Regions from separate parts of the Arthrobacter paludis genome, predicted to be linked through region 1. Evidence: riboswitches for the same ligand, from Rfam matches in the RefSeq annotation. Region 1 holds a riboswitch; each other region holds the start of a gene.
What was found. Region 1 has a riboswitch for S-adenosylmethionine ahead of AC1Q5D_RS00690 (methylenetetrahydrofolate reductase). Riboswitches for the same ligand answer to the same signal wherever they lie in the genome.
Positions count from the first base shown of each region.

Region 2: linked by a shared signal. The riboswitch ahead of AC1Q5D_RS13495 (flavin reductase family protein) and the one ahead of AC1Q5D_RS00690 (methylenetetrahydrofolate reductase) in region 1 are both predicted to bind S-adenosylmethionine.
Region 3: linked by a shared signal. The riboswitch ahead of AC1Q5D_RS17150 (MFS transporter) and the one ahead of AC1Q5D_RS00690 (methylenetetrahydrofolate reductase) in region 1 are both predicted to bind S-adenosylmethionine.
Region 4: linked by a shared signal. The riboswitch ahead of AC1Q5D_RS14330 (substrate-binding domain-containing protein) and the one ahead of AC1Q5D_RS00690 (methylenetetrahydrofolate reductase) in region 1 are both predicted to bind S-adenosylmethionine.

Region 1 covers NZ_JBXAEW010000001.1:131,929-139,290, reverse strand. The annotation lists gene AC1Q5D_RS00705 (bifunctional copper resistance protein CopD/cytochrome c oxidase assembly protein) at 1-1,952, shown strand, start outside; gene AC1Q5D_RS00700 (hypothetical protein) at 1,942-2,766, shown strand; gene AC1Q5D_RS00695 (NHL domain-containing thioredoxin family protein) at 2,885-4,837, shown strand; SAM riboswitch class I at 5,078-5,177, shown strand; gene AC1Q5D_RS00690 (methylenetetrahydrofolate reductase) at 5,249-6,160, shown strand; gene metE (5-methyltetrahydropteroyltriglutamate--homocysteine S-methyltransferase) at 6,211-7,362, shown strand, end outside.
Region 2 covers NZ_JBXAEW010000015.1:65,795-73,156, reverse strand. The annotation lists gene AC1Q5D_RS13520 (M18 family aminopeptidase) at 1-606, shown strand, start outside; gene rpsF (30S ribosomal protein S6) at 831-1,136, shown strand; gene AC1Q5D_RS13510 (single-stranded DNA-binding protein) at 1,181-1,771, shown strand; gene rpsR (30S ribosomal protein S18) at 1,837-2,076, shown strand; gene rplI (50S ribosomal protein L9) at 2,095-2,553, shown strand; SAM riboswitch class IV at 2,708-2,822, shown strand; gene AC1Q5D_RS13495 (flavin reductase family protein) at 2,873-3,379, shown strand; gene dnaB (replicative DNA helicase) at 4,245-5,621, shown strand; gene AC1Q5D_RS13485 (class II glutamine amidotransferase) at 5,624-6,481, shown strand; gene AC1Q5D_RS13480 (GyrI-like domain-containing protein) at 6,471-6,977, opposite strand; gene AC1Q5D_RS13475 (tellurite resistance/C4-dicarboxylate transporter family protein) at 7,105-7,362, opposite strand, start outside.
Region 3 covers NZ_JBXAEW010000026.1:19,634-26,995, reverse strand. The annotation lists gene AC1Q5D_RS17160 (LLM class flavin-dependent oxidoreductase) at 1-109, shown strand, start outside; gene AC1Q5D_RS17155 (amino acid permease) at 391-1,875, shown strand; SAM riboswitch class I at 2,092-2,192, shown strand; gene AC1Q5D_RS17150 (MFS transporter) at 2,283-3,716, shown strand; gene AC1Q5D_RS17145 (acyl-CoA dehydrogenase family protein) at 3,741-5,042, shown strand; gene AC1Q5D_RS17140 (NtaA/DmoA family FMN-dependent monooxygenase) at 5,043-6,455, shown strand; gene AC1Q5D_RS17135 (CoA-binding protein) at 7,065-7,362, shown strand, end outside.
Region 4 covers NZ_JBXAEW010000017.1:50,136-57,497, reverse strand. The annotation lists gene eat (ethanolamine permease) at 1-1,079, opposite strand, end outside; gene AC1Q5D_RS14335 (FadR/GntR family transcriptional regulator) at 1,260-2,024, shown strand; SAM riboswitch class I at 2,211-2,300, shown strand; gene AC1Q5D_RS14330 (substrate-binding domain-containing protein) at 2,378-3,442, shown strand; gene AC1Q5D_RS14325 (sugar ABC transporter ATP-binding protein) at 3,432-4,949, shown strand; gene AC1Q5D_RS14320 (ABC transporter permease) at 4,946-5,947, shown strand; gene AC1Q5D_RS14315 (ABC transporter permease) at 5,944-7,068, shown strand; gene AC1Q5D_RS14310 (LLM class flavin-dependent oxidoreductase) at 7,068-7,362, shown strand, end outside.

The sequences.
Region 1 (7,362 bases):
CCGGCGCGTTCGTCCGCTGGGGCACCCCGATCGCGACCGCCATCCACCACACGGCCATGGCCGTGTCCGTCGGCACCCTCGTGCTCGCCGCCGTCGTCCTGCCCCGCTCCACCCGCCCGGGGCGCCGCGGCGAGGACGCCGACGACGGCGGCCACCCTGCGTTCGTCCGGGCCATGAACGCGGGCGCCGTCGCGGCCACCGTCTGGACGCTGTCGGCCGCGGCGCTGCTGGTGCTCTCCTTCTCCGACATCTCCGGCCAGCCGATCAGCGGCGACCCGGCCTACTCCGCGGCCCTGATCGACTACGCGCTGAACGTCTCCGTCGGTCAGGCGTGGGCGTGGATGGCGGTGATTGCGGCCTCGGTCGCCTCGCTCGCCTTCGGCGTCCGCTCGCGCTCCGGCGTCGGGGCGGCCGCCGTGTTCGCGATGGCCGGAATCCTGCCGCTCTCGCTCATCGGGCACGCGGCGGGAGGCGACGACCACTGGGGCGCCGTCAACGGGATGCTCCTGCACCTGGCCGGCATCTGCCTCTGGGTGGGTGGCATCATCGGCCTGGCCGCGATTGCGGGCCTCCTGGGCACTCCGGCGCCGGGCCGCTACGCGGGTACCCGGCCCGTGCTGGCCGGGACCGTCCTGCGCCGGTTCTCCGCCCTCGCCACCGTCGCGTTCGCGCTGGTGCTCGTCTCCGGGATCGTCAGCGCCTCGATCCGCCTCGCGGGGTGGTCCGACCTGCTCGCGACCCCGTACGGGCAGCTCGTCGTGGTCAAGGCGCTGCTCACGCTCCTGCTCGGGCTGCTGGGGCTCGGGCACCGGATGCTGACGATTCCGCAGCTCGAGGGCGGGAGGATCGGGGCCCTGCCCGCGGCCTGGCGCATCATCGGGGTGGAGGCCGCGATCATGGCGGCGACCATGGGCGTTGCCACGGCCCTGACCCGCACGCCCCCGCCCATTCCCGAGGAACTGCCCCCGACGCCCACCCCGGCCCGCCTCCTCACCGGGTACGACCTGCCGCCCGCCCTCGGGCCCACCGAGTGGCTGACCGTGTGGCGGGTCGACTGGCTCTGGCTCGCCGTCGCGATCTTCCTCGCGGTCGCCTACACGCGCGGCGTCGTGCTCCTGCGCCGCCGCGGGGACCGGTGGCCCGTCATGCGCCTGGTCTCCTGGTACGTCGGCCTCGCCGTGCTCGTCTACCTCACCTCGGGCGCGCCCGCCGTCTACGGGATCGTCCTGTTCTCGATGCACATGGTCGGCCACATGGCGCTGACGATGGTCGCGCCGATCTTCCTGGTCATCGGCAACCCGGTCACGCTCGCCCTGAGGGTCCTGCCGGCGCGCCTCGACGGCACGCGCGGGCCCCGGGAGTGGATCCTCGTGCTCGTGCACTCCTGGTTCTCGAAGCTCGTGACCCACCCGCTGTTCGCCGCCGCGAACTTCGCCGGGTCGATCATCGTCTTCTACAACACGGACCTGTTCCGGTTCGCGATGGAGGAGCACATCGGCCACGAGCTGATGAACCTGCACTTCCTGCTCACCGGCTACATCTTCGCGCTGACCATGATCGGCGGGGACCCCCTGCCCCGGCGGGCCGCCTACCCGATCCGGCTGCTGATCCTGCTCGCCACCGTCGCGTTCCACGCCTTCTACGGCGTCTCGATCATGGGCCAGGAGTCCCTGATCCAGGCCAGCTGGTTCGGGAACATGGGGCGCCCCTGGGGCCCGAGCGCCCTCGAGGACCAGCGCGCCGGGGCGGGCGCCATGTGGGGCATCGGCGAGGTGCCGACCCTCGTCCTGGCCCTCGGCGTCGCGCTCGCGTGGAGCCGCGACGACGCCCGCGAGTCGCGCCGCCGGGACCGGCAGGCGGACCGCGACGACGACGCGGAGCTCGAGGCCTACAACCGCATGTTCGCCGACCTGAAGCAACACGACGAGGAGATCGACCGCCGTGGCCGCTAACCGCCCCCGCCCCCTGCGCGCCGCCCTGGCCGGCGCGGCCGCGCTGCTGGCCCTGTCCGCCTGCGCGGCCCCCGCCGAGCCGCCGGCCGACCCCCACGCCGGGGTCGACACCGGGGCAGCCGTCCCGCCCGAAGCGGCCCCGGGCGGCTCCGGGTCCGGCGCGCCGGCCGCGGACCGGGGCGGGTCGCCGCGCGCCCAGGCCGCCGTCGACGCGGGAATCGCCGCCGCGGCGGCCCTCGGCTTCGGGCTCGCGGCCCCCGCCGCGTCCGCGGACCTCAAGGCCCTCCGCGAGGCGCCGGCCGATGCCCTGGAGGGCGTCGTCGTCGCGCCCTCGACGTGCCGCGGCGTGGTCGAGGAGCTCTCGTGGGCTCCCGGGCAGCAGTCCGCCGACGCCGCCCGCACCGACTTCACGACGCAGGGCGCCTCCGTCACCGGCTCGGTCGAGGTCGCCCCGGTCGACGACCGCGCCGCGCTGGACGCCCACTACGCCACGGTGGAGCGGATGCTCGGCGAGTGCTCCCAGGTGACGCTGAACATCCAGCAGGAGACCGGCAACGGCGGCGTGGTCCCGGAGACGGTGCCGCTGACCAGCACCGCGCCGGAGGTCTCCGGGGCCGATGTCGACTCGGCACTGCTGTGGACGCGCGGCCGCGACGGCCAGGCCCTCCAGCAGCAGGCGCTGGTCCTCATGGGGGAGCGGGACGGGCACGTGGCCATGGTCTCCTTCATCGGCACCAGGGGCCTGGACGACGGCCGTTTCGCGGAGATGGCCTCGGGCATCCTCGACGCGACCCTCGCCGAAGCGGGCGGGTAGCGGGGGACGACGGCGGCGCCCCCGCCGTCGTCCGCCGTCATCCGGGGCGGCGCCGGGAACAGCCGCGGGGATAATGGCGTTGGAACCAGAACGTCAGCCGACAGCGTCCAGGAGCAGCATGAACACCCCCACCCCAGCCACCGAGTCCGTCCGCGCCTCCTACCGGGTCCGCGCCTCCGAACTGGTGGGCCGCAACTGGCTCAACACCGGCGGCAAGCAGGTCACCCTCGAGGACCTGCGCGGCAAGATCGTGGTCCTCGACTTCTGGACGTTCTGCTGCATCAACTGCCTCCACGTGCTGGACGAGCTGCGCCCGCTCGAGGAGAAGCACCGCGACAAGCTGGTGATCGTGGGCGTGCACTCGCCGAAGTTCGAGCACGAGGCGGACCCGGACGCCCTGGCCGCCGCCGTCGAGCGCTACGAGATCCACCACCCGGTCCTCGACGACCCGGAGCTGGACACGTGGCAGGCCTACTCCGCCCGCGCCTGGCCGACGCTCGTCGTCATCGACCCGGAGGGCTACATCGCCGCCCACCTGACGGGGGAGGGCCACGCCAACGGCCTCGGCATCCTCGTCGAGGAGCTCGTCGCCGAGCACGAGGCCAAGGGGACGCTGCACCGCGGCACCGGCCCCTACGTGCCGCCCCCGGCGCGCGAGGGCGACCTGCGTTTCCCCGGCAAGGTCGCGGCCCTGCCCAACGGCAACTTCCTGGTCGGCGACTCGGGCCACCACCGCCTCGTCGAGCTGGCCGGGGACCTGTCCACCGTCGTGCGCACCATCGGCGAGGGGACGAAGGGCCACGCCGACGGCGGCCCCGACGCGGCCCGCTTCAACGAGCCCCAGGGCCTGGCGCTGCTGCCCGCCGACGTGGCGGCCCGGGTGGGCTACGACGTCGTCGTCGCCGACACGGTCAACCACCGCCTGCGCGGCGTCTCCCTGGGCACCGGCGAGGTCGTCACGGTGGCCGGCAACGGGGTCCAGCGCCTGCTGGACGTCGAAACGGCCCGGGCCGCCGGGGACGCCGCGAACGACGCCGGGGCCTGGGTGTGGGACCTCGGCGCCGACCCGCTGAACACCTCCCTGTCCTCGCCGTGGGACGTGGTGTGGAGCGCGAAGGCCGGGCGCGTCGTCGTCGCCATGGCCGGCACGCACCAGATCTTCTCCTTCGACCCGGCCACCGGCGCGCTCGAGGTCTTCGCCGGCACCGGCCTGGAGGGGCTGACCGACGGCCCCGCCGGCGGGTCCTGGTTCGCCCAGTCGTCCGGCCTCGCCGTGGACGCCCGGGGCGACGTGTGGGTCGCCGACTCGGAGACCAGCGCGCTGCGCGTGCTGCGCCTCGGCGACGACGGCCGCGTGGACGCCGTCGCGTCCGCGATCGGGACCGGCCTGTTCGACTTCGGGTTCCGCGACGGCGAGGCCGGACAGGCCCGCCTGCAGCACCCGCTGGGCGTCGCCGCGCTGCCCGACGGCTCCGTCGCCGTGGCCGACACCTACAACGGGGCCGTGCGCCGCTACGACCCGGCCACGGGGACCGTCTCCACCCTGGCCCGCGGCCTGGCCGAGCCCTCCGACGTGCTGCTGGACGGCTCCGTCGACGGCGAGGCCGTGCTGCTGGTCGTGGAGACCAACCGCCACCAGCTCGTGCGGGTGCCCCTGCCGAAGGAGGCGCTGACCGTCGACGAGGGCGCCTCGCAGACCGCCCGCCCGCGCACGCCCGTCGCCGCCGGCCAGCACGCCCTCGAGGTCCGCTTCGCCGCGCCGAAGGGCCAGAAGCTGGACGACCGCTGGGGCGACCCGACGCAGCTGAAGATCTCCTCCTCGCCCGAGGAGCTGCTGCTCGAGGGCGCCGGCACGTCCGTGGGCCTGGCCCGCACGCTGGTGCTCAACCCCGACGTCGCCGAGGGCGTCCTGCACATCACCGCCCGGGCCGCGGCGTGCGACGGCGAGCCCGGCGGGGAGATCCCCGACCACGCCGCCTGCCACCTGTACCAGCAGGACTGGGGCATCCCGGTGGTCCTCGACGCCGGCGGCGAGACCGCGCTGACGCTCGACCTGCGCGGGCTGGACTAGGAGGCGCCGGCGGCCCGCGCCGCCCACCCCCCACCGATAGGCGGGGCTCCCCGAGGGGAGCCCCGCCTTTTTGCGTGCCCTCCCTCGGGCGTCACGGGCCCGTCATGTGACGCGGGCGCGGCCCGGGTGTGACGCCCGCGGGCCGCCCCGCCGGGACACGATCCGTCATGTGCGCCCGCGTGACGGCCGCCGCCGCCGGGAACTTGCCGCATCCCGGGCGGCGCGGTGACATGGACCCACCAGCCATCCAGAGCGGCCGAGAGATCTGGCTCGACGACGCCGCAGCAACCATCCGGGGCCCACGGTCCGGGAACGGTGCTACCGCCAGAAGCGATGGAGACACATCGTCGGCGCCCGGGCGGGCCCCGCGCCGATGCCGTGCACTCCCTCGCGATCCCGCGAGGAGGACGAATGACCACGACCACCGCGGCGGCCCCGCCGTCGCTTTCCTACGAGCTGTACCCGCCCCGGGCCGGCGTGGCGCCGGAGCGGATCCAGGCCACCGTCGAGGCCCTCGAGGCCACGCAGCCGGACTACGTGTCCGTCACCTGCAACGGTTCCCCGTCCAGGCGCCGCGCCTCGCTCGACTTCCTCAGGCACCTCATGCACGAGACCCGCCTGCGCCCGGTGGCGCACCTGACCTGCGTCGGGGAGACCACCCGGTCGCTGGACCGGACCGTCCGGGAGCTGCTCGGCCTGGGCGTGCGCGGAGTCCTGGCCCTGCGCGGGGACCTGCCCACCGACCCCGGGGTCGACCGGGGCGAGTTGCCGTTCGCCCGGTACCTCGTGGAGCTGATCCGCGACGTGGAGCAGCGGCACGGGGCCACGCTCGCCGGCGGACGCCTGTCCGTGGGCGTGGCCGCCTACCCGGACCACCACCCGGAGTCCCCGTCCTTCCAGCACGACCTCGAGGTGCTGCTCGCCAAGGAGCGGTCCGGCGCGGACTTCGCGATCACGCAGGTCTACTTCGAGCCGGACCGCTACGGACGCCTCGTCGCGGCCGCCCGCCGCGCCGGCGTCACCATCCCGATCGTGCCGGGGATCATCCCCTTCGACAGCGAGCGGCGGCTCGAGCGCCTGGCCCAGCTCACCGGCCTGGCCCCCGACCCGGCGCTGCTGCACCGGCTCGCGACGGCCTCGGACGACGGCGCACGCCGCCGCATCGGCGTCGACGCCGCCCTGCGGCTGGCCCGGGCGGCGTTCGACGACGGCGCCCCCGGCCTCCACCTGTACACGTTCAACGACCACCGCGGATCGCTCGACGTCGTCGAGGCCCTCGGACTCGCCGGCACGGCCCACCGGGCCGCCGGCGTCCCCGCCTGACCGGCGGACCGACCCACCACCACAACCACCACACCACCCAGGAGAGAACCATGACCGCCCAGCACCAGACCCCGGCCCCCGGCTTCCCGGCCGCCACCGTCCTCGGCTACCCGCGCATCGGCCGGACCCGCGAGCTCAAGCGCGCCCTGGAGGCCCACTGGGCCGGACGGCTCGACGCCGAGGGGCTCGACCGCGCCGACCGCGCCGTCCAGAACGCGACCGTGGAGCGGCTCGCCGAGCTCGGCCTGCGCACCGACGACTCCTCGATCCCGGCCGACTTCGCCCTCTACGACCAGGTCCTCGACGCCACGGCGGCGCTCGGCGCCCTGCCGGGCCGCTTCGCCGACCTCGCCGGGGAGGACGGGTCCGTCGACACGGCCGCGTACTTCACGCTCGCCCGCGGCGACGCCGAGCGGCCGCCGCTGGAGCTGACGAAGTGGTTCGACACGAACTACCACTACCTGGTGCCGGAGATCGGCCCCGAGACCCCGTTCGCGCCGCTGGCCCACCGGCTCGAGGCGATCGTCGCCCGCTTCCGGGGTCTCGGCGTCGCCCTGCGGCCGGTGCTCGTCGGCCCCGTCACCTACCTGCTGCTGTCCAAGCCGGAGGACGGCTCGCCGGACGGGTTCGACCCCCTGTCGCGGCTGGACGACGTGGTCGCCGCCTACCGGGGCATCCTCGCCCGCCTCGCCGAGGCCGGGGCCGACTGGGTGCAGTTGGACGAGCCGGGCCTGGCGACCGATCGGGGCGGCGCGCTGGCCGGCGAGGGCGGGCCGGTGGAACGCGCGTACCGCGCCCTCGCTGCGCCCGGCGACGGCGGGGCCCGCCCGGCCCTGTTCGTCACCACCGGCTACGGCACCGCGGGCGACCCCGCCGAGCCCGGGGCCGCGCTGGGGGTCCTCGCCCGGGCCGGCGTGGAGGCCGTGCACGCCGACCTGGTGCGCGGCGACGTCCCCACCGCCCGGCACCTGCGACTGCCCTCCGCTACCCGCCTCGTCGCCGGGATCGTCGACGGGCGCAACGTGTGGCGCAACGACCTGCGCGCTTCCCTGGAGGTGCTGGTTGGCCTGCGCGCGGCCGCTCCCGGAGGGGTCTCCGTGGCCACCTCCACGTCGCTGTTCCACGTGCCGCACGACGTCGCGGCCGAGCGGAACCTTCCGGAGCACCTCGCCGGGTGGCTGGCCTTCGCGGACCAGAAGGTC
Region 2 (7,362 bases), on a different contig from region 1:
CGGCTCGACAACCTCTCCTCCGTGCACGCGTCCGCCGTGGCCCTGGCCGGGCACGCGGCCGAGGGGGCGCCGGGCGGGCACATCGCCGTCATGGCCGCGTTCGACCACGAGGAGATCGGATCCGCCACCCGCTCCGGCGCGTCCGGCCCGTTCCTGCAGGAGGTCCTGGAGCGCGTGTCCGCCTCCCTCGGCGCCGACGCCGCGGACCGCGCCCGCGCCTACGCCGACTCCGTCTGCCTCTCCGCGGACGCAGGGCACGCGGTGCACCCGAACTACCCCGAGCGGCACGACCCGGCCAACCGCCCGCTGGCCGGGGCTGGCCCGCTGCTGAAGATCAACGCCAACCAGCGCTACGCCACCGACGCCCACGGCGCCGCCCTGTGGGCCCGCCTCTGCGCGGCCGCCGACTCCCCCTACCAGGAGTTCGTCTCCAACAACACCGTCCCCTGCGGGTCGACGATCGGGCCGCTGACGGCGACGCGCCTGGGCATCCGCACCGTGGACGTGGGCATCGCGCTGCTCTCGATGCACTCCGCGCGGGAGATGTGCGCCGTGGAGGACCCGCTGCGGCTGGCCCGGATCGCCGCCGAGTTCTTCCGCGCGTAGCCGGCGCCGGCGTCGTCCCCTCCACCGGGTCCCGCGGCCGTCCACAGGGCCCCGCCCGGGGCCCGGTGAGGGGCGTCTCGCCCGTTTAGGGTGGTGCCGGGCCATCGGGTAGGATGGTGCAGGCTGTTTGTGCCTTGCCCGCCCCGGGCAAGGCGAACGCCAACGCACAGAACCTCCTGTTACGGAAAGACCGTGACCGCTTAGCCCAAAGGAGGTGGGTTCACATGCGTGCTTACGAACTGATGGTGCTGATCGACCCCGAGGTCGACGAGCGTACCGTCGACCCGACGCTCAACAAGTTCCTCGAGGTCGTCCGCAAGGACGGCGGGAGCATCGACAACGTCGACATCTGGGGTCGCCGCCGCCTGGCCTACGAGATCAAGAAGAAGTCCGAGGCGATCTACGCCGTCGTCAACTTCACCGCGACTCCGGCCACGTCCGCGGAGCTGGACCGCCAGCTGAACCTCAACGAGACGATCCTGCGCACCAAGATCACCCGTCCCGAGGACCAGAAGGTTTCCGCGAAGTAGTTCCCGCGGTTCCGCACCCGTAGTAACCGACGCCAGGAGGCACCATGGCAGGCGAGACCGTCATCACGATCATCGGCAACCTCACCGCTGATCCCGAGCTCCGCTTCACGCCCTCGGGCGCGGCGGTGGCGAACTTCACCATCGCCTCCACGCCGCGGACCTTCGACCGCCAGACGAACGAGTGGAAGGACGGCGAAACGCTGTTCCTTCGCTCCTCCGTGTGGCGCGAGGCCGCGGAGAACGTCGCCGAGACGCTGACCAAGGGCATGCGCGTCATCGCCCAGGGCCGGCTGAAGTCGCGTTCCTACGAAACCAAGGAAGGCGAGCGCCGCACCGTCAACGAGCTCGAGGTCGACGAGATCGGCCCGTCGTTGCGGTACGCGTCCGCGAAGGTGACCCGCGCCCAGCGCTCCGGCGGTGGCGGCGGCGGGTTCGGCGGCGGAAACTCCGGCTTCGGCGGGGGCAACGCCGGGTTCGGCGGCCAGCAGCAGTCCGGCGGCTTCGGCGGGGGCAACCCCGGCCAGGGCGGCCAGGGCGGCGGCTGGAACCAGCCCGCGGACGATCCGTGGTCCTCGTCGGCCGGCAGCAACGCCGGCTGGGGCAACAGCTCCGGCGACGACGAACCGCCTTTCTAGAAACAACCAACATCCACCATCCCGCAGACCCGGTCTGCGGGCTCCAACCATAGAGGAGCTCCACGATGGCTAAGGCTGAACTCCGTAAGCCCAAACCAAAGTCCAACCCCCTGAAGGCCGCTGACATCAAGGTCATCGACTACAAGGACGTCACCCTGCTGCGCAAGTTCATCTCGGACCGCGGCAAGATCCGTGCCCGCCGCGTCACGGGTGTCTCCGTCCAGGAGCAGCGCAAGATCGCCCTGGCGATCAAGAACGCGCGCGAGGTTGCCCTGCTGCCCTACTCCGGCGCTGGCCGCGGCTAAGGAAAGAGGGAACACACCATGGCTAAGCTCATTCTGACCCACGAAGTGACCGGACTCGGCACCGCCGGCGACGTCGTCGAGGTGAAGGGCGGCTACGCCCGCAACTACCTCCTGCCGCGCGGCTTCGCCATCACCTGGAGCAAGGGTGGCGAGAAGCAGGTCGAGGACATCCGCAACGCCCGCGCGGCGCGCGCCGTCGCGTCCCTCGAGGACGCGCAGGCGCTGGCGGCCAAGCTCGGCTCGCAGCCGGTGAAGATCCAGGTCAAGGCCGGCGAGGCCGGCCGCCTGTTCGGCACCGTCAAGCAGTCCGACGTGGCCGCGGCCGTTGAGGCCGCCGGCCTCGGCTCCATCGACAAGCGCATGGTCGAGATGCCCGAGCACGTCAAGTCGCTGGGCAACTACCAGGCCACCGTGCGCCTGCACGAGGACGTCTCCGCCACGGTCGACCTGCAGGTCGTCGCCGCGAAGAAGAAGTAACCACCGCGGCCGCCGCGCCGCACGGCCCACCGCCTCCGGCGGTCCGGGCCACCCCGAGGGGGCCCCGCCTGTCCAGGCGGGGCCCCCTCGCGTCTTGCGAAATGTTGCGGGCCCCCTTTGACGGCCCCTGTGGGGGCCCGTAGCGTGGAGAACGAATCAAGAGAGCCAACGACAAGCCCTGGCTGGTTGGCCGGCAACCCTCTACCGGTAGTGGGGTGCTCCAGGTGACGATTCGGCCTCCGGGAGCCCCCGGACGGCAAGTACCGCACCCGCGGTCCGCTTTGGTGGTACGCGGTGTGCCCAACGCGAAGGACGCACCATGCCGCTCTCCCAGGACCTCAGCCCGTTGGCCCTCCGCAGCTCGTTCGCCCGCTACCCCTCCGGCATCGCCGCGCTCTGCGCGATCGTGGACGGGGAGCCGCAGGGCATCGTCGCGTCCTCCTTCACCGTGGGGGTCTCCCTCGAGCCGCCGCTGGTGATGTTCGCGGTCCAGAACACGTCCCGCACGTGGCCGCTCGTCCGCCAGGCGGGGCGCATCGGGGTCTCGATCCTCTCCGAGCAGCACGACGGCGTGTGCCGCCAGATCGCCTCCCGGGACGGCGACCGCTTCGCCGGCCTCAAGCTCGATTCCACGGACGAGGGCGCGCTCTTCCTGCAGGACGCCTCGCTGTGGCTGGACTGCTCCGTCGAGAACGAGGTCCCCGCCGGCGACCACACGGTGGTGCTGCTGCGCGTCCACGGGCATTCCACCCTCGACGGCGCCGAGGCGCCGCTGGTCTTCCACGACTCCGGGTTCCACACGCTGCGCCGCGACGCCCTGGTCTAGGTTCGTCGAGGCCTCCGGGCCAACCCCCCGTGGAGGGCCGCCTCCGGCCCTTGGAGCACGCCGACGAGAGCCGGGTTCCCCGCACGGGGGAGAAGCCCACCGCGCACATCTCGCCGGCGCGCGTGGTCGCGTCCGGGAACCGGCAGCGCCCGGAGCCGACGCTGCCCTGCCCCCACGTCACCGGGGTGCGCCCGTCGGGTCCCCGATGCGCCGCAGCGACGCCTCGGCGTCCGCGCGTCCGGTGCCGTTGGCCACGGCCGCATCGATCGCCCGGGGGATCGGCGGCCCCGGGACGGGTCTTGGGCCCGCGCCTGCGGAATGTATGCCGGGGCGCAGGCGGATGCCCGGTCCCCGACGCGGGCGGGACCACGGCCACACGCTCCGCATCCGAACGCCGGCGGCGGGCCGCCGGAGGACCCGCCCTCCCCGCCACGTGGACCCGCGCTTGTGGAAAACCGCGGTGGGGCCGTGGATAAACCGCTGGACTAGACCGGATTCGACGGGTTTTCCACGGACCATCCGCGCCACGCCCGACACCCATAGAGTTCCAATCCACAACAGTGGAAACAAGAAACGCCTAGTCAAACGGCGATTATCTCGAAAAATAGTTCTCAATCCACAGGTTCTTCCCCAAGCTGTGCACACAACACGCCGTAATGCCCACAGCTCATCCACACCTCCTGTGGATAACTCGCTTGGCGATCCCCGGGGGCGGGCCTATGGTTGCGGGGTTCCCCCACTATCCACAGGCCCGCCGAATCCACGGCCGGGGCACCGGACCGCCCGCCGGCGGTGCCGGCTGGGATACTGGTGGGGTGCCGGTGCGGCCGCGACGCGGCCGCCGGCTCAGCGGGAAGGGGATACGGTGTCGCTGACGCAGACGGAATCGGGGGCCAGCGCCAGGGAGTCGGACTTCGGGCGCACGCCCCCGCAGGACCTCGTCGCCGAGCAAAGCGTGCTCGGCGGCATGATGCTGTCGAAGGACGCCATCGCCGACTGCGTCGAGGCGCTGCGGGGGGTCGACTTCTACCGGCCGGCGCACGAGTCGATCTTCGAAGCCATCATCGACCTCTACGGCCGCGGCGAGCCCGCGGACGCCGTGACGGTCTCCGACCTGCTGACCAAGCGCGGCGAAATCACCCGCGTGGGCGGGCCGGCCTACCTGCACACGCTGATCCAGTCCGTCCCGACGGCCGCGAACGCCGGCTTCTACGCGGAAATCGTCCGCGAGCGCGCCGTGCTGCGCCGCCTGGTCGAGGCCGGGACGAAGATCGTGCAGATGGGCTACTCGCAGGACGGCGAGGTCGACGCCATCGTCAACGACGCGCAGGCCGAGATCTTCAAGGTCGCCGAGCGCCGCACGGCGGAGGACTACGTGCCCCTCCGGGACATCATCGAGGGCACGGTCGACGAGATCGAGTCGGCGGGCAGCCGCGGCGAGGGCATGATCGGGGTCCCGACCGGCTTCTACGAGTTCGACGAGCTCACCCAGGGCCTGCAGGGCGGCCAGATGATCGTCATCGCGGCCCGTCCGGCCATGGGCAAGTCGACCTTCGCACTCGACTGGGCCCGCTCGGCGGCGATCAAGCACAACCAGACGACGGTGTTCTTCTCCCTCGAGATGGGCCGGAACGAGATCGCCATGCGCCTGCTCTCGGCGGAGGCGAGCATCGGCCTCCAGGACCTCCGCAAGGGCACGGTCAAGGACGAGCAGTGGGGGAAGATCGCTACCACGATGGGCCGGCTCAACGACGCGCCCCTCTACATCGACGACTCGCCCAACATGTCCCTGATGGAGATCCGGGCGAAGTGCCGCCGCCTGAAGCAGAAGCACGACCTCAAGCTCGTGGTCCTGGACTACCTGCAGCTGATGAGCTCCGGCAAGCGGGTCGAGTCCCGCCAGCAGGAGGTCTCCGAGTTCTCCCGCGCCCTGAAGCTGCTGGCCAAGGAGCTCCAGGTCCCCGTCGTCGCGCTCTCGCAGCTGAACCGCGGGTCCGAACAGCGCACCGACAAGAAGCCGATGGTCTCCGACCTGCGCGAGTCCGGCTCGATCGAGCAGGACGCCGACATGGTCATCCTGCTGCACCGCGACGACGTCTACGACAAGGAATCGCCGCGCGCCGGCGAAGCCGACGTGATCGTCGCCAAGCACCGCAACGGCCCGACGAAGACCATCGTCGTCGCGTTCCAGGGCCACTATTCGCGGTTCAACAACATGGCGACCGACGGCGGCGGCTTCTAGCCATGTGCCGGCTGCTCGGGCTCGCCGCCGGGGACGCGCGGGTCCGCGCCACGTTCTGGCTGCTCGAGGCGCCGGACGGCCTGCTCGCGCAGTCCCGGTCCCACCCCGACGGCACCGGCCTCGGCACGTTCCGGGAGGACGGGACGCCCAGGGTGGAGAAGCGCCCGATCGCCGCCTACGAGGACCTGGGCTTCGCGCGGGCCGGCCGCGAGCGCTGGTCGACGACGTTCGTCGCCCACGTCCGGCACGCCACGGCCGGGCGGCGCGCCGTCGAGGACACGCACCCCTTCGAGCTGGAGGGCAGGATCTTCGCCCACAACGGGACGGTCGGCGACCTGGAGCGGCTCGAAGGGCACCTGGGTCCAGACCTGGGACTGGTGCGCGGCGGCACCGACTCCGAGCGCCTGTTCGCTCTGGTCACGCGCGAGATCCGCGCCGCGGGCGACACGGCCGCCGGAATCCGGGCGGCCGTCGGCTGGGTTGCGGAGCAGCTGCCCGTCCGGTCGCTGAACTTCCTCCTCGCCACGGCGACGGACCTGTGGGCGTTCCGCTACCCGGACACCGAGAGCCTGTTCCTCCTGCGCCAGTCCGCGGGCGACGCGGTCCCCGAGGCGACGACCAGCGAGGGAATGCGCGTCCGGGCCGGGACGCTGGCCGGGCACGCCGGCGTCGTCATCGCCAGCGAGCGCATCGGGCCCGCACTGCCCTGGGAGGAGATCGAGCCGGGAACGCTGGTGCACGTGGGCCCCGACCTGGCGGTCACGCGGCAACGGGTGCTCGCCGGACCGCCGGCGCGCCCGATGGCGGCCGGCGACGTCCACCACGTGGCGGCCGACGGCGGGCCGGCCCCTAGTCCTTGACCCGGAGGAACAGGTCCGTGCGCATCGACTCCGGGTCCGCATCGGGGCCGGGTTCCGTGACGTAGACCTCCCACAGCGGAAGCCCCGCCTCGTGGCCGCTGCGCGCGGCCCAGTCCACCAGCGACTGCCAGGCGCCGGGCAGCCCGTCGTAGGGCCCGAGGTGGCTGACCATGGCGACCGCCCCCTCGGGCAGGACCGACGGGACGACGACGAGGCCGTCCCCGGCGGGGTGCTCCCCGGAGAGGCGGTGGTCCACCGCGAAGCCGATCTCCAGGTCGGCCGTGTCATCGGGCAGGCGGTGGTGGAGGGCGAAGGCCGGGCCCACCGGGCTCAGCCCCTCGGCGTCGAGGACGCGGGAGATCGCGGCGAAGGCCCGGTCGTAGAACCCGCGCATCTCTCCCCAGGACATGTCCGTGGCCCGGACGACGGCGGTGCGCGCCTGGGCCACGTGGATGACCGCCGGCTCGCGGCGCGGTTCGAAGTGCGCCTTGGTCATGGCCTGCTCCTCGGTGGTGGGCCGATCCCTGTGCGTGCCACTGTACGACGGCCGGTCGGACGCGGAAAGGGAGGCCCGGTCCGGCGGTGCCGGTGGAGGCGGCCTGCCGGGGCGCGTCCCGGCGGGCTCAGCCGGCCAGGGTCCGCCCCCGCCGCAACCACCGGACCCACGCCTGCAGCATCAGCGCGGCAGCGGCGACCCAGGCGGCCGCAGCGATCCACACGCCGACCTCGCCCGTGCGCACCATGACGCCGATCCCCTCGTGGCGCCCGAAGAAGATGGTCGCCGCCGAGAGCATGCCCAGCGGGAAGACGATGCTCCACAGGCCGGTCTCGTAGCGCAGCGGGTACCGGCGGACCAGGTGCCGCCAGATGCCGAAGACGAC
Region 3 (7,362 bases), on a different contig from region 1:
CTACGCGCCGGGCACGCTGCGCAACAAGCTCTTCGGAGCCGGCGACCGCGTCAAGGACTCCCACCGCGCGGCCAAGTACCGCATCGGCTCGCAGAGCCTGGTCGGCTAGCGACCGGCCCAGCCGCCGGGCAGAGCCCGCGCCGCGGCGCCGTCCCCACCCGGGGGCGGCGCCGCCGTCGTTAACGCGGCCCTCCGCCCGCGACGGCGGCGGAGGATGACGCCCCGTGCCCCAGCGCTGCTGGTGCTCGGCCCGCCCGGTCCGCCGCCGACGCCGCCCATCGCTGGGGCCGGGGAGGGGCCGCCGCGGACCGCTGTTAGCTTGATCACGCCCCGCCGCCGGCCGTCCCGGAGGAGCGGGCGCAGCACCGTCCCGCGACCCGTGGAGGAACCATGGCACCTGCCCGCCCGCAACCGGAGGCCCCGGCCCCCACGCCCGAGGAGGTGGACGCGGCCGCCAACGGCGGCCTGCGCCGCTCCATGGAGTCCCGCCACCTGGTGATGATCGGCCTCGGGGGCGTCATCGGGTCCGGGCTCTTCGTCTCCTCCGGGTACACGATCGGCCAGGCCGGCCCGCTCGGCTCGATCATCGCCTACCTGGCGGGCGCCGTCGTCGTCTACCTCGTGATGTCCTGCCTGTGCGAGCTCGCCGTCCGCTACCCGGTCTCCGGCGCGTTCCACATCTACGCGGCCCGCACCATGGGCCCGGCCACGGGCTTCGCCACGGCCTGGCTGTACTGGCTGACCTGGGCCGTGGCCCTGGCCTCCGAGTTCACGGCCTCCGGGCTGCTCATGCAGCGATGGTTCCCGGACGTGCCGGTCTGGATCTGGTGTCTGGCGTTCGCGTCCGCGCTGTTCGCCATGAACGCGGTCTCCGCGAAGGTCTTCGGCGAGACGGAGTTCTGGTTCGCGCTGATCAAGGTCGCCGCCGTCGTCGGCCTGATCATCCTGGGCGGCGCCGCGCTGCTCGGCTTCCACCCCATGGCTGCCGGCGGGTTCCCCGGCCCGCTCGAGAACTTTTCCACCGACCAGGGCCTGTTCCCGAACGGCGCCACGGGCGTGCTCGTGACCGTGCTGGCCGTGTTCTTCGCGTTCTCCGGCTCGGAGCTCATCGGCGTCGCGGCGGGGGAGACCGCCGACCCCGAGCGCGCCATCCCGAAGGCCATGCGCACCACGGTGCTGCGGCTAGTCATCTTCTTCGTGGGCGCGATCGCCGTGATCGCCGCCGTCGTCCCCTACGAGGAGGCCACCCTGGGCGAGAGCCCGTTCGTGACCGTCTTCGAGGCCATCGGCATCCCGTTCGCGGCGGACGCCATGAACTTCGTGGTCATCACGGCGCTGCTCTCCGCGGGCAACAGCGGCCTCTACTCGTGCGCGCGGATGCTGCACTCGCTGTCCGCCGAGGGGCACGCGCCGGCCGCGCTGGGCCGGGTCACCCGCCGCGGCATCCCGCTGAACGCGCTGCTGGTGAGCATCGGGGCCGCCATGGCGTGTCTCGTGTCCAGCGTCGTCGCCCCGGAGACCGTCTACCTCGTGCTCGTCTCGGTGGCCGGATTCGCGACCGTGGCGGTGTGGATGTCGATCGCCGCCGCGCACTTCTTCCACCGCCGCCAGTTCCTCCGCGCCGGGGGCGACCCCGCCACGCTCGCCTACCGCTCCCCGGCCTACCCGTGGGTGCCGATCCTCGCGTTCGCGTTCTGCCTCGTCTCCGTCATCGGCATCGCGTTCGACCCCGCCCAGGTCGCCGCCCTGTACTTCGGGATCCCGTTCACGCTCGGCTGCTACGTGTTCTTCCGCCTCCGCTACGGCCGCCGCGCCCGGGGGACGACGGCGGCGCCGGCCGGGGAGCCCGCCGCCGAACGGGCGCCCGTGGCCTGACCGGGGACCGCGGCCCGGGCGCAGTATCGCGCGCCCGGACCGCGGCGTCAACGGCGCCGCGTCATGTGACGGCGCGGGGCGTCACCAAGGCGTCACGAACGCGTCATCTTCGGCGGCTGAGCCCGATTGCGTCGAAACGTTGCGTCCGGGGGCCCCGCGGCTGGGCCAGGTCGAAGATCCCGCGCCACACTGGAGGGACCCGCCACGGCGGGCACAACACCATCCAGAGCGGCCGAGAGACCTGGCTCGACGACGCCGCAGCAACCACCCCGCGCCCTGCGCGCCGGGGACGGTGCTACCGCCAGGACCGATGGAGACGCCCCACCCCCAGCGCGTCCCGCCGCGGTCCGCGCCGCCGGCGGTGCGCGGGCTGGGCCGGCTCTCCCCGGGCAACCGAGGAGGAAACCATGAGCACCACCGCCCCCGCGCCGGCGCATTCCCGGCGCACCACCACCCGGGTCGCCGTCGCCAGCTTCATCGGCACGACGATCGAGGGCTACGACTTCGTCCTGTACGGGCTGGCCGCCGCCACCGTCTTCGGGCCGCTGTTCTTCGCGCCGGCCGACCCGCTCGTCGGCACCATCGCCGCGTTCGCGACCTACGCGGTCGGCTTCGTCGCCCGCCCGGTCGGCGGACTGCTCGGCGGGCACTTCGGCGACCGGATCGGGCGCAAGGCCGTGCTCGTCGGGTCCCTGCTGCTGACCGGCCTCGCGACGACCGCGATCGGGCTGCTGCCCACCTACGCCGTCGCCGGCGCGCTCGCCCCGCTGCTGCTCCTGCTCCTGCGCGTGCTGCAGGGCATCGGCTACGGCGCGGAATGGGCGGGGGCGGCCCTGATGACGGTCGAGCACGCCGCCCCGGGCCGCCGCGGCCTCACCAGCAGCGCCACGCAGATCGGCCCGAGCTCCGGCATGCTGCTGGCCACCGGCGTGCTGCTGCTGCTCGAGTCCTCGCTGTCCGAGGCCGCGTACCTGTCCTGGGGCTGGCGGATCCCGTTCGTGGCGAGCCTGGTCCTCGTCGCCGTCGGCCTCGTCATCCGGCTCAAGGTCGAGGACAGCGCCGAGTTCCGCCGCGTCGTCACGGAGGAGCGCGTCGCCCCGCGGCCCGTCCTCGAGAGCCTGAAGACGCACCCGCGCCAGATCGCCCTGACCACGGCGCTGCGCATCGCCCAGAACGCCTACTACTACGTCTATACGGTCTTCATCCTCACCTACCTCGCGCAGGGCGGGATCTCCCGGGAGACCGGCCTGACGGCGGTCCTCGTGGCCTCCGCGCTGGGCCTGGTGACCGTCCCGCTGTGGGGCTGGGCCTCCGACCGCTTCGGCCGCCGCCGCACCTACCTGTTCGGCGCGGTGTTCAGCGCGGCGCTCGTCTTCCCGGCCTTCCCCCTGCTGGACACCGGCAACACGCTGCTGATCCTGCTCACCGTCGTGCTCGGCATGAACATCGGCCACGACGCCATGTACGGCCCGCAGGCCGCGTTCTTCTCCGAGCTGTTCTCCACCCGCGTCCGGTTCAGCGGCGTCTCGATCGGCTACCAGCTCGGCTCGGTCCTGGGCGGCGGCCTGGCCCCGCTCGTCGCGACCGCGCTGCTCGCGGCCGGCGGCGGCGACCCCATCTGGGTGGTCGCGTACATCGTCGGCGTCGGGCTCATCACGGTGGTCGCCACCCTGCTGGCGCCGGAAACCCGCCACCGCGACCTCGCCTCGCGCTGGGGCGCGGACGACGGCGGCGCCGCCGTCGGCCCCGACAACGAGGCGGAGCAGGCCCCGGCCCCCCGGGAGGCCGCCGCCGCGCACGGCGGGCCCGGCCGCGCCGACCGCGAGCCCGCCGCCCGCTAGCCACCGCCACGAGGAGCCGCCACCATGACCGAGACCGCCACCACCACGACCGCCTCCGGCGAGGCCCGCTACGCCGAGCTCGCCGGGCGCTTCCGCCCGCTGTTCACCCGCATCGCCGCCGGCACCGCCGCACGCGAACAGGACCACGTCCTGCCGTTCGAGCAGGTCCGCTGGCTGCAGGAGGCCGGGTTCACGGCCCTGCGCGTGCCGGCCGCCGCGGGGGGCGAGGACATTACCCGCGAGCACCTGTTCCGGCTGCTCGTCGAGCTCGCCGAGGCCGACTCGAACGTGTCCCACCTGCTGCGCAGCCACTTCGCGTTCGTCGAGACGATCGCCGACCAGGACGCGGCGTTCCGGGACCGCTGGTACCCGCGCGTGCTCGCCGGGGACATCTTCGGCAACGCCGCCACCGAGCGCGGCGGCAACGCCCTGGGCACCACGAACACGCGGCTGCGCCGCCGCGGGGCGCGCTGGCTGCTCAACGGCACGAAGTACTACACGACCGGTTCGATCTTCGCGGACTGGGTCGTCGTGATGGCCTCGACCGACGGGGTGGAGGGGCGCCAGTACGCGCTCGTGCGCCGCGAGGCGCCCGGCGTGACCATCCACGACGACTGGGACGGGTTCGGCCAGCCGCTCACCGGGACCGGGACGGCGGAGTTCGCGGACGTGGAGGTCGACGCGGCGGACATCCTCCAGCGCAAGGTCGCGACGACCCTCGAGCCCGCGTTCTTCCAGCTGTGCCTGCTGGCGGTCCTGGCCGGGATCGGCCGCGCCGCCCTGCGCGACGCCTCCGGCCTCGTGGCCGCGCGCACCCGCACGTTCAACACCGGCTCGGGCCTCTTCCGCGAGGACCCGATCATCCAGGAGCACGTCGGCCTGATCGCGGCCAAGGTCTACGCGGCCGAGGCCCTCGTCGCGGCGGCGGCCCGCGACCTCGACGCCGCGTTCGACCCGGAGCTCGGCCTGTCCCCGGAGGAGGCCTACCTCCGGGCGGAACTCGCGTCCCAGAAGGCGCACGTGGCCCTGCCGCCGCTCGTGCTCGAGGCCACGGCCGCCCTGTTCGACGTCGCCGGCGCCTCCGCCACCAGCCGCGGCAAGGCGCTGGACCGGCACTGGCGCAACGCCCGCACCGTCGCCACGCACAACCCCGCCGTGTTCAAGGCCCGCGCCGTGGGGGACTGGCACGTCAACGGGACGGTCCCGACCGGGCTGAATGCCATCGGCGAGGCCACGGGCGCGGGCACGGCTGCCGGGGCGGCCGGGACCGGCGCGGCCGGAACGGTTGCGGCGGCCCCGCCGTCGTCCCCCGGGGAGGCGGGCTAGGTGGCGCCCGCGCGCCCGCGCCTGCTGCTGAGCGCGTTCCTGATGAACACGCCCGGCCACATCCTGGGCGGGCAGTGGCGCCACCCCGACGCGCAGCAGCACCGCTACAACGAGCTCGCCCTCTGGACCGACCTGGCGCGGAGGCTGGAGGGCGCGGCCTTCGATGCGATGTTCTTCGCCGACGTGGCCGGCCTGTACGGGGACCACGAGGGCGGGTGGGCGTCGCTGGCCCGGAAGGGGCTCCAGGTGCCGTCGAACGACCCGCTGGTGCTCGTCTCCGCACTGGCCGGGGCCACCGAGCGCATCGGGCTGGCGCTGACCAGTTCCACGGTGCAGGCCGAGCCCTTCCAGTTCGCGCGGCAGATGTCCACGCTGGACCACCTCAGTGGCGGGCGCGTCGCGTGGAACATCGTCACGAGCGTCCTGGCGAACACGTACCGGAACTTCGGGCACGACACCCTGCCCGAGCACGACTCCCGCTACGACGCCGCGGAGGAGTACCTCGAAGTCGCCTACAAGCTGTGGGAGGGGTCGTGGGACGACGACGCCCTGCGCGCCGACAAGGCCGCTGGGCTGTTCTCCGACCCGGCCGGCGTCGCGAAGATCCACCACCGCGGGCCGCGCTACCGGGTCGAGGGTCCGCATCTCGCGGCGCCGAGCCCGCAGCGCACGCCGCTGCTGTTCCAGGCCGGGTCCTCGCCCCGCGGCCGGGCGTTTGCCGCGCGGCACGCCGAGGCGACGTTCCTGTTCGCGCCGCATACCGACTACGTGCGGAAGCAGGTGGCCCAGCTGCGGACGCTCGAGGCGGGGGCAGGCCGGGCACCCGGGGACGTGAAGGTGTTCGCCGGGCTGTCGTTCGTCGTCGGCAGCACGGAGGCCGAGGTGCGCCGGCGGGAGGCCGAGTTCGACGAGTACCTGGACCCGCATGCGGTGATCGCCCACATTGGCGGCGGGCTCGGGGTGGACCTCGGCGGTCTGGACCTGGACACGCCCCTCGGGGAGATCCAGACGCAGGGCGCGCGCGGCATCCTGGAGGCCGCGATCGCCTCGGTGCCCGGTGGCAGGCCGACCTTGCGGGATCTGGCCCACTACCGGGCCAAGGGCCAGCAGATCGCCGGGACGCCCGAGCGGATCGCGGACGAGCTCGAGCGCTGGCAGGACGCCGGAGTCGACGGGATCAACATCATCAACCAGATCCTGCCCGGCTCCTACGACGACGTCATCGAGGGCCTGCTGCCGGAGCTGCGCCGCCGCGGACTCGCCCAGTCCGGCTACGGCGGGGGCACGCTGCGCGAGCGGTTCTTCGGCCGGGGCCCGCGCCTCGAGCCCACGCACCCGGCCGCCGCGTACCGGGGGGCGTTCCGCGCGTACTCGGCCGCGGCGGCGGAGCGGGCGGGCGCGCCCACCGGGTAGGGCCCTCGCGCCAGGAAAAATCGCGCCGGGAAAATCCTGGAGCGTAGTGGTTGTTATAAGGGCCCCATAGCAACCACTACGCTCCAACATTCGGGGATTCCAACCACTTCGCTCCAAGATTCCGCGGTACCAACCATGTCGCTCCGAGATCCTGCCCGCGTCGTCGGGGTGGCGCCCGTGCTGCGCGTGCGGGAACGGGTGCGGCCCGGGCGGCGGCCTGACGGTGCCCGCCGATGCCCGCCGCCCCACGGGGGAGGAGAGCCAGCGACGGCCTGGCACGCGTTCAACGACCGGACGATGCCGTGAGACCGGCGCCAGGGGCTGACGCGTCGTGACCCCGGGGGTAGCGTGAGACGCATGGAGCCGCGCGAACCCGAACGCCCCACCGGCCCGCTGCCCGGGACCCCGCACCTTCCGGACCCGGCCCTGCCGTCCGGTCCGGGCGAGCTCCCGCCGGAGCCCGTGGTCCCGGACGTCCCTGGGGTCGGCGGAGTGGAGCCGGAGCTGGCGCCGCCGGAGCTCGCGGATCCGGTCCTGGCCGAGCCGGACGTGGCGGAGCCGGAGCTCGAACGGCTGCACGTCAACGACCCCGACACCATCCGCCGCCTCATGACCACACCCGGCCGCTGGGCGGTCGTCGGGCTGACCAACAACCCGCACCGCGCGGCCGTGGGCGTCTCGCGGTTCGTGCGGGACGAGCTCGGCATGGAGATCGTGCCGGTGAACCTCACCGGGGAGTCCGTCCACGGGGAGCGCGGCTACCGTCGGCTGGCCGACATCCCCGGGCAGATCGACGTCGTCGACTGCTTCGTGAACTCCCAGAAGGTGGGCGCGATCGTTGACCAGGCCATCGAGGCCGGGGCCAAGGCGGTGTGGCTGCAGCTCGGGGTCGTCGACCAGGCCGCCG
Region 4 (7,362 bases), on a different contig from region 1:
AGGATGAACCCCACCGTGCCGGGCACGACCAGGGCCACCCACGGGGTGTGCCGGCCGGTGGTGACCGAGAGGAACCGCGGCAGGTAGCCGGCGCGGGACAGGGCGAAGAGCTGGCGCGAGTACGCGTAGATGATGGAGAAGAAGCTGGCGACGAGCCCGGCGAGCCCGGCGTAGTTGACGATGTCGGCCAGGACGGGGTTGCTGACCGCCCGCAGCGCCTCCGGCAGCGGCGAGTCGGAGCCGGCCATGGCGGCGGCCCCGGCGGTGCCCGGGACCAGGACCAGCATCGCGGCCCCGGAGACGATCAGGATCATCATGGCGCCGATGATGCCGCGCGGCATGTCCCTGCGGGGGTCGGCGGACTCCTCCGCCGCCAGCGGGACGCCCTCGATGGCCAGGAAGAACCAGATGCCGAACACCAACGAGGCCAGGACGCCGGAGAAGCCGAAGGGCAGGAACGCGCTGGAGCCGGCCGAGCCGTCGGGGACGATGTCGAAGAGGTTGGCCGCCTCGAAGTGCGGCGCCAGCCCGACGGCGGTGATGACGAGCGCGACGACGGCGATGGCGGTGATGCCGAACATGACCTTCAGGGCCTCGCCGACGCCCCAGATGTGCAGGCCGATGAAGACGACGTACGCCACGAGGTACACGGGCCAGGAGTTGGTCATGCCGAACAGCCCCAGCGCCTCGATGTAGCCGCCGATGAAGGTGGCGATGGCGGCGGGGGCGACGGCGTACTCGATGAGCACGGCCATGCCCGTGGCGAAGCCGCCGAGGGGGCCGAGGGCCCGGCGCGCGAAGCCGTAGCCGGCGCCGGCGGTCGGGAGCGTGGAGGACATCTCGGCCAGCCCGAAGACCATGCAGGTGTACATGATCCCCATGAGCACGAACGCGATGAGCAGGCCGCCCCATCCGCCCACGCCGAGGCCGAGGTTCCAGCCGGAGAAGTCGCCGGAGACGACGTAGGCGACCCCCAGCCCGGCCAGAAGGACCCAGCCCGCGGCGCCGCGTTTGAGCTGGCGGTGCTTGAGGTAGTCGTGGTCGACGCTTGCGTAATCGATGTGGGATGTCCGTGCCATGGAAGCCTCACTGCCAGCGGAGGAAGTTGGAAGATCAATGGACTGTTATTAGTCCTTTGACTGCTGACCACTGTGAGTCACGCCACCAGTGGGTGTCAATGCTTGAGCCGGAGCAGACCCATTAAAAGTTTGTTTCCACACCATTGGGGGTGCCGTTGCCGCCTGTGCGATGCTTGCACCATGTCCGAGACACCGTCCGCCGACAGCCCCGCGGCCGCCGCGTTCCGCGTCCTCGGCCAGGTGCGCCGCGGCAACGTCTTCGAGGAGACGGTCGAGCAGCTGCTGCGCGGGATGCGCCTGGGCGTCTTCGCCCCCGGGACGCGGCTGCCGGCCGAGCGGGACCTCTCCGAGGAGCTGGGGGTCTCCCGGGCCACCCTCCGGGAGGCGCTCGCAGAACTGCAGCGCGCCGGGTACATCACGATCCAGCGGGGCCGGTATGGCGGCGCCGTGGTCTCCGACCGGGCCCCTGGGCCCGGCCGGTCGCTGCGCAGCCAGGACGCGGCCCGCGTCGAGGACGTCCTCGTCTTCCGGGCCGTGGTCGAACCGGCGGCGGCGGCGCACGCCGCGATGGCGCGGCTCTCCGCCGAGCAGCGCACCGGTCTGGTCGCCGCGCTCGACGCCGTGGGCGGGGCGGACCCCACGCACTACCGGCCGCTGGACGCCAGGCTCCACGTGGCCATCGCCGAGCTCTCGGGCTCGCCCATGTTGGCGCAGGCGGTCGCGGAGGCGCGGTCCGCCACCAGCGACCTGCTCGACAGGATCCCGGTCCTCGACCCCAACATCGCCCACTCGCACGAGCAACACGCGGCGATCGTCGCGGCGATCCTCGCCGGCGACGCGGAGGCGGCGCGCGCCCGCATGGCCGAGCACCTCGAGGGCACGGCGGCCCTGTTGCGCGGGTTCCTGGAGGACGAGCGGACGCCGAACACCACGACCCGGGACTGAGCGCGCGCAACAGACCCGCAACAAAGGTCGTGCGGACGCGTCACATGACGCGGAGTGACGCGCCCTGCCCCGTCCCGTCGCCCGGAGATGGCGCCGCGTGACGCGTTGCGTCGCCCTACGGCGTCATGTGGCGGTCATGTGACGGGCGGGTGCCACGCGCACCGTCGTCGTTGGTTGAATCGGGGCACACCATCCAGAGCGGCCGAGAGATCTGGCTCGTCGACGCCGCAGCAAGGCCCCCGCAGGGGCGAGTGCTACCGCCAGAACCGATGGAGTTCCACGCGAACCGGCACGCCGCCTGGCGCCGCCGGAGTGTGCGCGGCTCCCCAGCACCAACCCGGAGGACGCCCACCATGACCACCACCGCAACCCGCCGCCGTCCGGGCGCCACACTGCTCGCGCTCGCCCTGGCCGGATCCGCGGCCCTGACCGGATGCTCCCTCAAGGAGCCCGCGGCTCCGGCCGGCGCCGCCCCCGCTGCCGGGGCAACGCCCAGCGCGGCGGCCGAGGCCACGCAAGCCGCCGCCTCCGTGCCCTCCCTCGAGGGAAAGACCGTCGGCATCGCGGCGAAGGACATCGTCCACGACTTCAGCCGGGTCGTGTACGAGGAGCTCCAGGCGCGCATCGAGGAGCTGGGTGGCACCGTCATCGCCACCCAGGCCGAGGCCCAGGACGGCAAGCACGTGACGGACGTCGAGAACCTCGTCGCCCAGCGCCCCGACGCGATCATCGTCATCCTCGGCGACGCGCAGACACTGACGCCGGCGCTGAAGAAGGTCGAGGACGCGGACATCCCCCTGTTCACGGTCGACTTCCAGTCCAAGCACAGCGTCAACAACGTCACGAGCGACAACTGGAACATCGGGACCACCCTGGCCCGGACGCTGGCCGAGGACATCGGCGGCGAGGGCCGGATCCTGGCCTTCAACGGCTTCCCCGGCGTCACGCCGTGCCGGATCCGGTACGACAGCCTCAAGCTCGTGCTTGAGGACTACCCGCAGATCGAGATCATCGAGCCCGAGCTGCAGGACAAGTACGAGGGCACCATCGAGGACGCCAAGCGCCAGATCCAGGACCAGCTGCGCCGCCTGCCCGACGGCAAGGTGGATGCCATCTGGAGCTGCTGGGACATGCCCCTGATCGGCGCCGCGCAGGCCGTCGACGCGGCCGGCCGCGACGACATCGGCCTCTACGGCGTGGACGCCGAGCCCGGCGCCCTGGACCTGATCGCCGACCCGGAGAGCTCCTTCGAGTTCACCGTCGCCCAGCAGACCCGCGAGATGGCCGCCACCTCCGCGAACAACGTCGCCCTGTACCTGGGCGGGCGGCAGGACGAGGTCCCGACCACGAGCTACCTCGAGCCCGTGTTCGTGGACAAGGACAACGTCGGGCAGGTGCGCAGTGACCTTGGCATCTGAGCCCGCGCTGCTCGCCCTGCGCGGCATCGGCAAGTCCTTCGGCCCCGCCCGCGTCCTCGACGGCGTCGACCTCACCCTGCGCCGCGGGGAGATCCTGGGCCTGGTCGGGGAGAACGGGGCCGGCAAGTCGACCCTGATCAAGGTCCTCACCGGCCTGTACGCCGCCGACGGCGGCGGCATCGAGGTCGACGGCGCCCCCGCCCGGATCGCCCGCCCCGCCGACGCCGAGGCGCTCGGGATCCGGGTCATCCACCAGGACCGGCACCTGGCCGGGCGGCTCACCGTGGCCGAGCAGCTCTACCTCGGCCACCTGCCCGGCACCGCCTGGCTGGACCGCCGCGGGCTCGAGCGCCGGGCCGCCGCCGACATCGAACGGTGCACGGGCCAGCGCGTGGACGCCGGACTGCTCGTGGACGAGCTCACCGTCGCCCAGCAGCAACTGGTCCAGATCACCCGAGCAGTGCTCGCCGAGCCGAGCGTGCTGATCCTCGACGAGCCGACCGCCCCGCTCGCCGCCGGCGAGGTCGACCAGCTCTTCGGGACCCTCCGGAGGCTTCGCGCCACCGGGGTGGGGATCGTCTACGTCTCCCACTACCTCCAAGAGCTGCGGGAGATCACCGACCGGATCAGCGTGCTGCGCAACGGCCGCAACGCAGGGGACGTCCGGCTCGGAGCCGAGGGCACCCTCGACGATGTCGTCGCGCTCATGGTCGGCCGTGCCGTCACCGAGTTCGACCACGCGCGCCAGCCTCGCGCGCCGAGGTCGGATGCCACCGCGTTGGAGACGGAGGGCCTGCGGGTTCCCGGGGCCCTGGACGGGCTCGACCTGCGGGTCCGCCCCGGCGAGATCGTCGCCGTCACCGGCCTGGTGGGCTCCGGCGTCGACTCGGTGGCCGACGCCGTGACCGGCGCGGTCCGCCGCGCCGGACGGGTGGCCGTCCACGGCCGCTCCATCCGGGACGGCGCCGACTTCGTCGCCGCGGGCGGGGCCTACGTCCCCGCGGACCGGCGCCGCGACGGGCTGCTCACCCGCCACACCGTGGCAGAGAACCTCACCGCGGCGAGCCTGCGCAGCATCAGCCGCGCCGGCGGGTTCCTCGCCCAGGCCAAGGAACGGGCGCTGGCGGCTGGTCTCGTCAAGCGGCTCGACGTCCGCCCGGCGGACGGCGCCGCCGTCGCCGGCCGCCTCTCCGGAGGCAACCAGCAAAAGGTGGTCCTGGGGCGGTGGCTCGCCACCGGCGCGTCCGTCTTCGTCCTGGACCAACCGACCTCCGGCGTCGACGTCGGAAGCCGGGCCCAGATCTACTCCCACCTCGGCGAACTGGTCGACGGCGGCGCCGCCGTCCTGGTGGTGACCGTCGACCTGGAGGAACTCGTGGGCCTCGCCGACCGGATCCTGGTCCTCCACCGGGGATCCGTCGTCGCCGAGATCTCCGGGCCGGGCGCCACCACGGACCGCATCCTCGCCCTCGCCTCCGGCGCCGAGACCACCAAGGAGCCCGCATGAGCGCCACCACCGCCATCCCCGCGCCCGGGGCCACCTCCCCGCGGACCGCGGCCGGCCGCGGCCTGCTCGCCTGGGCCGGGTACGCCGTCGTCGTTCTCGTCCTGGCCGCGTTCGCCCTCGCGTCCCCCCACTTCGCCACCCCGGGAAACGTCGGGGCCGTCCTGACCCAGGCCACCGTGTTCGCGGTCGCCGGCATCGGCCTCGCCGTCGTGATCGCGACGGGGGGCGACGACGTCCTCACGGGCGGGATCGACCTGTCCATCGGTGCGGTCGCCGGACTCGCCGGCACGGTCGCCGCCGTCGCCGCGACGGCCGGGGCCCCAGCCGGCACCGCCGTCCTGGCCGCCCTGGGGACGGCCGCGGCCATCGGCGTCGCCAACGGCGCCGCGGTGGTCCTGGGGCTGCGGCCGCTCCTGGCCACGCTGGCCACCATGGGCATCGCCTCCTCGCTCGAGCTCGTCGTCAGCGGCAACGTCAAGACGGCCCTCGAGGGCGGCCTGTTCCGCTGGCTGCGCGACGGCAGCGTCGCGGGAGTCCCCGCCGCCGCCGTGGCGATGGCGTTCATCGGCGCGGCCGCCTGGTGGGCGTTCGGACGCACGGCCTACGGCATCAACTGCTACGCCGTCGGAAGCAACCCCACCGCGGCCACCGTGGCGGGGCTGAACCCGAACCGGTACCGGTTCGCCAGCTACGTCCTCAGCTCGCTGCTCGGCGGGACCGCGGGCATCCTGCTCGCGTCGCGCCTCTCGGCCGCCGTGCCGGGCATCGGGGCCCAAGTGCTGCTGGACATCATCCTCGTCGCGTACATGTCCGCGGTCTTCTCCCGCCGGCTCGTGGTCAACGTGCCCGGCACCCTCGTGGCCGCGGTCTTCGTGGCCGGACTGACCAACGGCCTGACGCTGCTCGGGGTCTCCAGCCAGTGGACGGGCGCCGCCAAGGGCACGCTGATCCTCCTGGTCCTCGCCGTCGTCGCCCTGCGCGGAAGGAGCGCCCGATGAGCCTCACCCAGGAACGAACCGTCCCGGCCGCGGGGAACGGCTCCCCGGCTCCCGAGCGCGCGGGCGGTCCAGCCGCGCGGCCGACGGGGGCCGCCCGCAGCCTCGCCGGACTGGCTCCCCGCCTGGTCGCCCCCGTCGCGCTGGCCGCGATCCTCATGGTGTTCGGCACGCTCTCGCCGGCCTTCCTGACGCCCGGGAACCTGCTGGGCGTGTTGGCCCAGCTGTCCCTGCTGGGGCTCGTCGCGACCGGGCTGACGATCGCGGTGCGCGCCGGGGGCATCGACCTGTCGATCGGCGTCGCGCTGGACCTGGCCGCGCTCGCCGCCGCGACCCTCATCCACGACGGGTACCGCGCGTGGGTCGCCATCGCGGCCGGCCTGGTGTTCGGTCTCGTCGTCGGCGCCGTGAACGCGGCGCTCGTCTACGGCCTGCGCATCCCCCCGTTCCTCGCGACACTCAGCGTGTGGTTCGTGGGCACCAGCGTCCAGCAGCTCCTCACCGGCGGGGGCGCCCCGGTCTACCTCTCCGGGGGCCGCGTGCCCGGGGAGTTCGCGGTGCTGGGCCGCGGCTGGTTCCTCGGAACCATCGACGGGACGATCGTGATCCTGGCCCTCGTCGCGCTGGGCACCGGCCTGCTGCTCGGGGCGACCCGGTGGGGGAGGGCCGTGACCATCGCCGGCGAGCAGCCGACGGCGGCCGCCATCGTCGGGCTGCGGGTCCGCAGGCTCGGCACGTCCGCGTACGTCCTCTGCGCGCTCGTCGCCGCGTTCGCGGGCGTCGTCCTCGCCTCCCGCACGAACAGCTTCGTGCCCGGCAGCGGACAGGCGTATCTCATGGACGCGATCGGTGCGGTGTTCATCGGCGCCACGCTCAGCCGATGCGGGCGCGCGACCGTTCCCGGGACGCTCATCGGGGTGCTCGTCTTCGCGCTGCTGAGCAACGGGATGAACCTCGTGGGGCTGTCCTTCTTCTGGCAGGGCCTCGGCCGGGGCCTCGTCCTGCTCGCGATCCTCGTCCTGGGGGTCGCCCTCGCCCGGGGGACCGGGCGGCCCGGCCCACTCCAGGCACTCCTCCGGCGGCCGCCATACGGGGCCGCCCAGACCACGGAAGGGGGCCGCTGATGTCCCGGATCGGACTCAACGCCTTCGACATGACCACCCCGACCCACCAGAGCCCCGGCCTCTGGCGGCACCCCGAGAACCGGGCCCACACCTACAACACGCTCGAGTACTGGACCGGGCTGGCCCGGACGCTGGAGGCGGGCACGTTCGACGCCCTGTTCCTGGCCGACGTCCTGGGCGTCTACGACGTGTACCGCAACTCCTCGGCCCCGGCCCTGCTGGACGCCGACCAGGTGCCGCTGAACGACCCGTTCATGCAGGTCTCCGCCATGGCGGCGGCCACGCGGCGGCTCG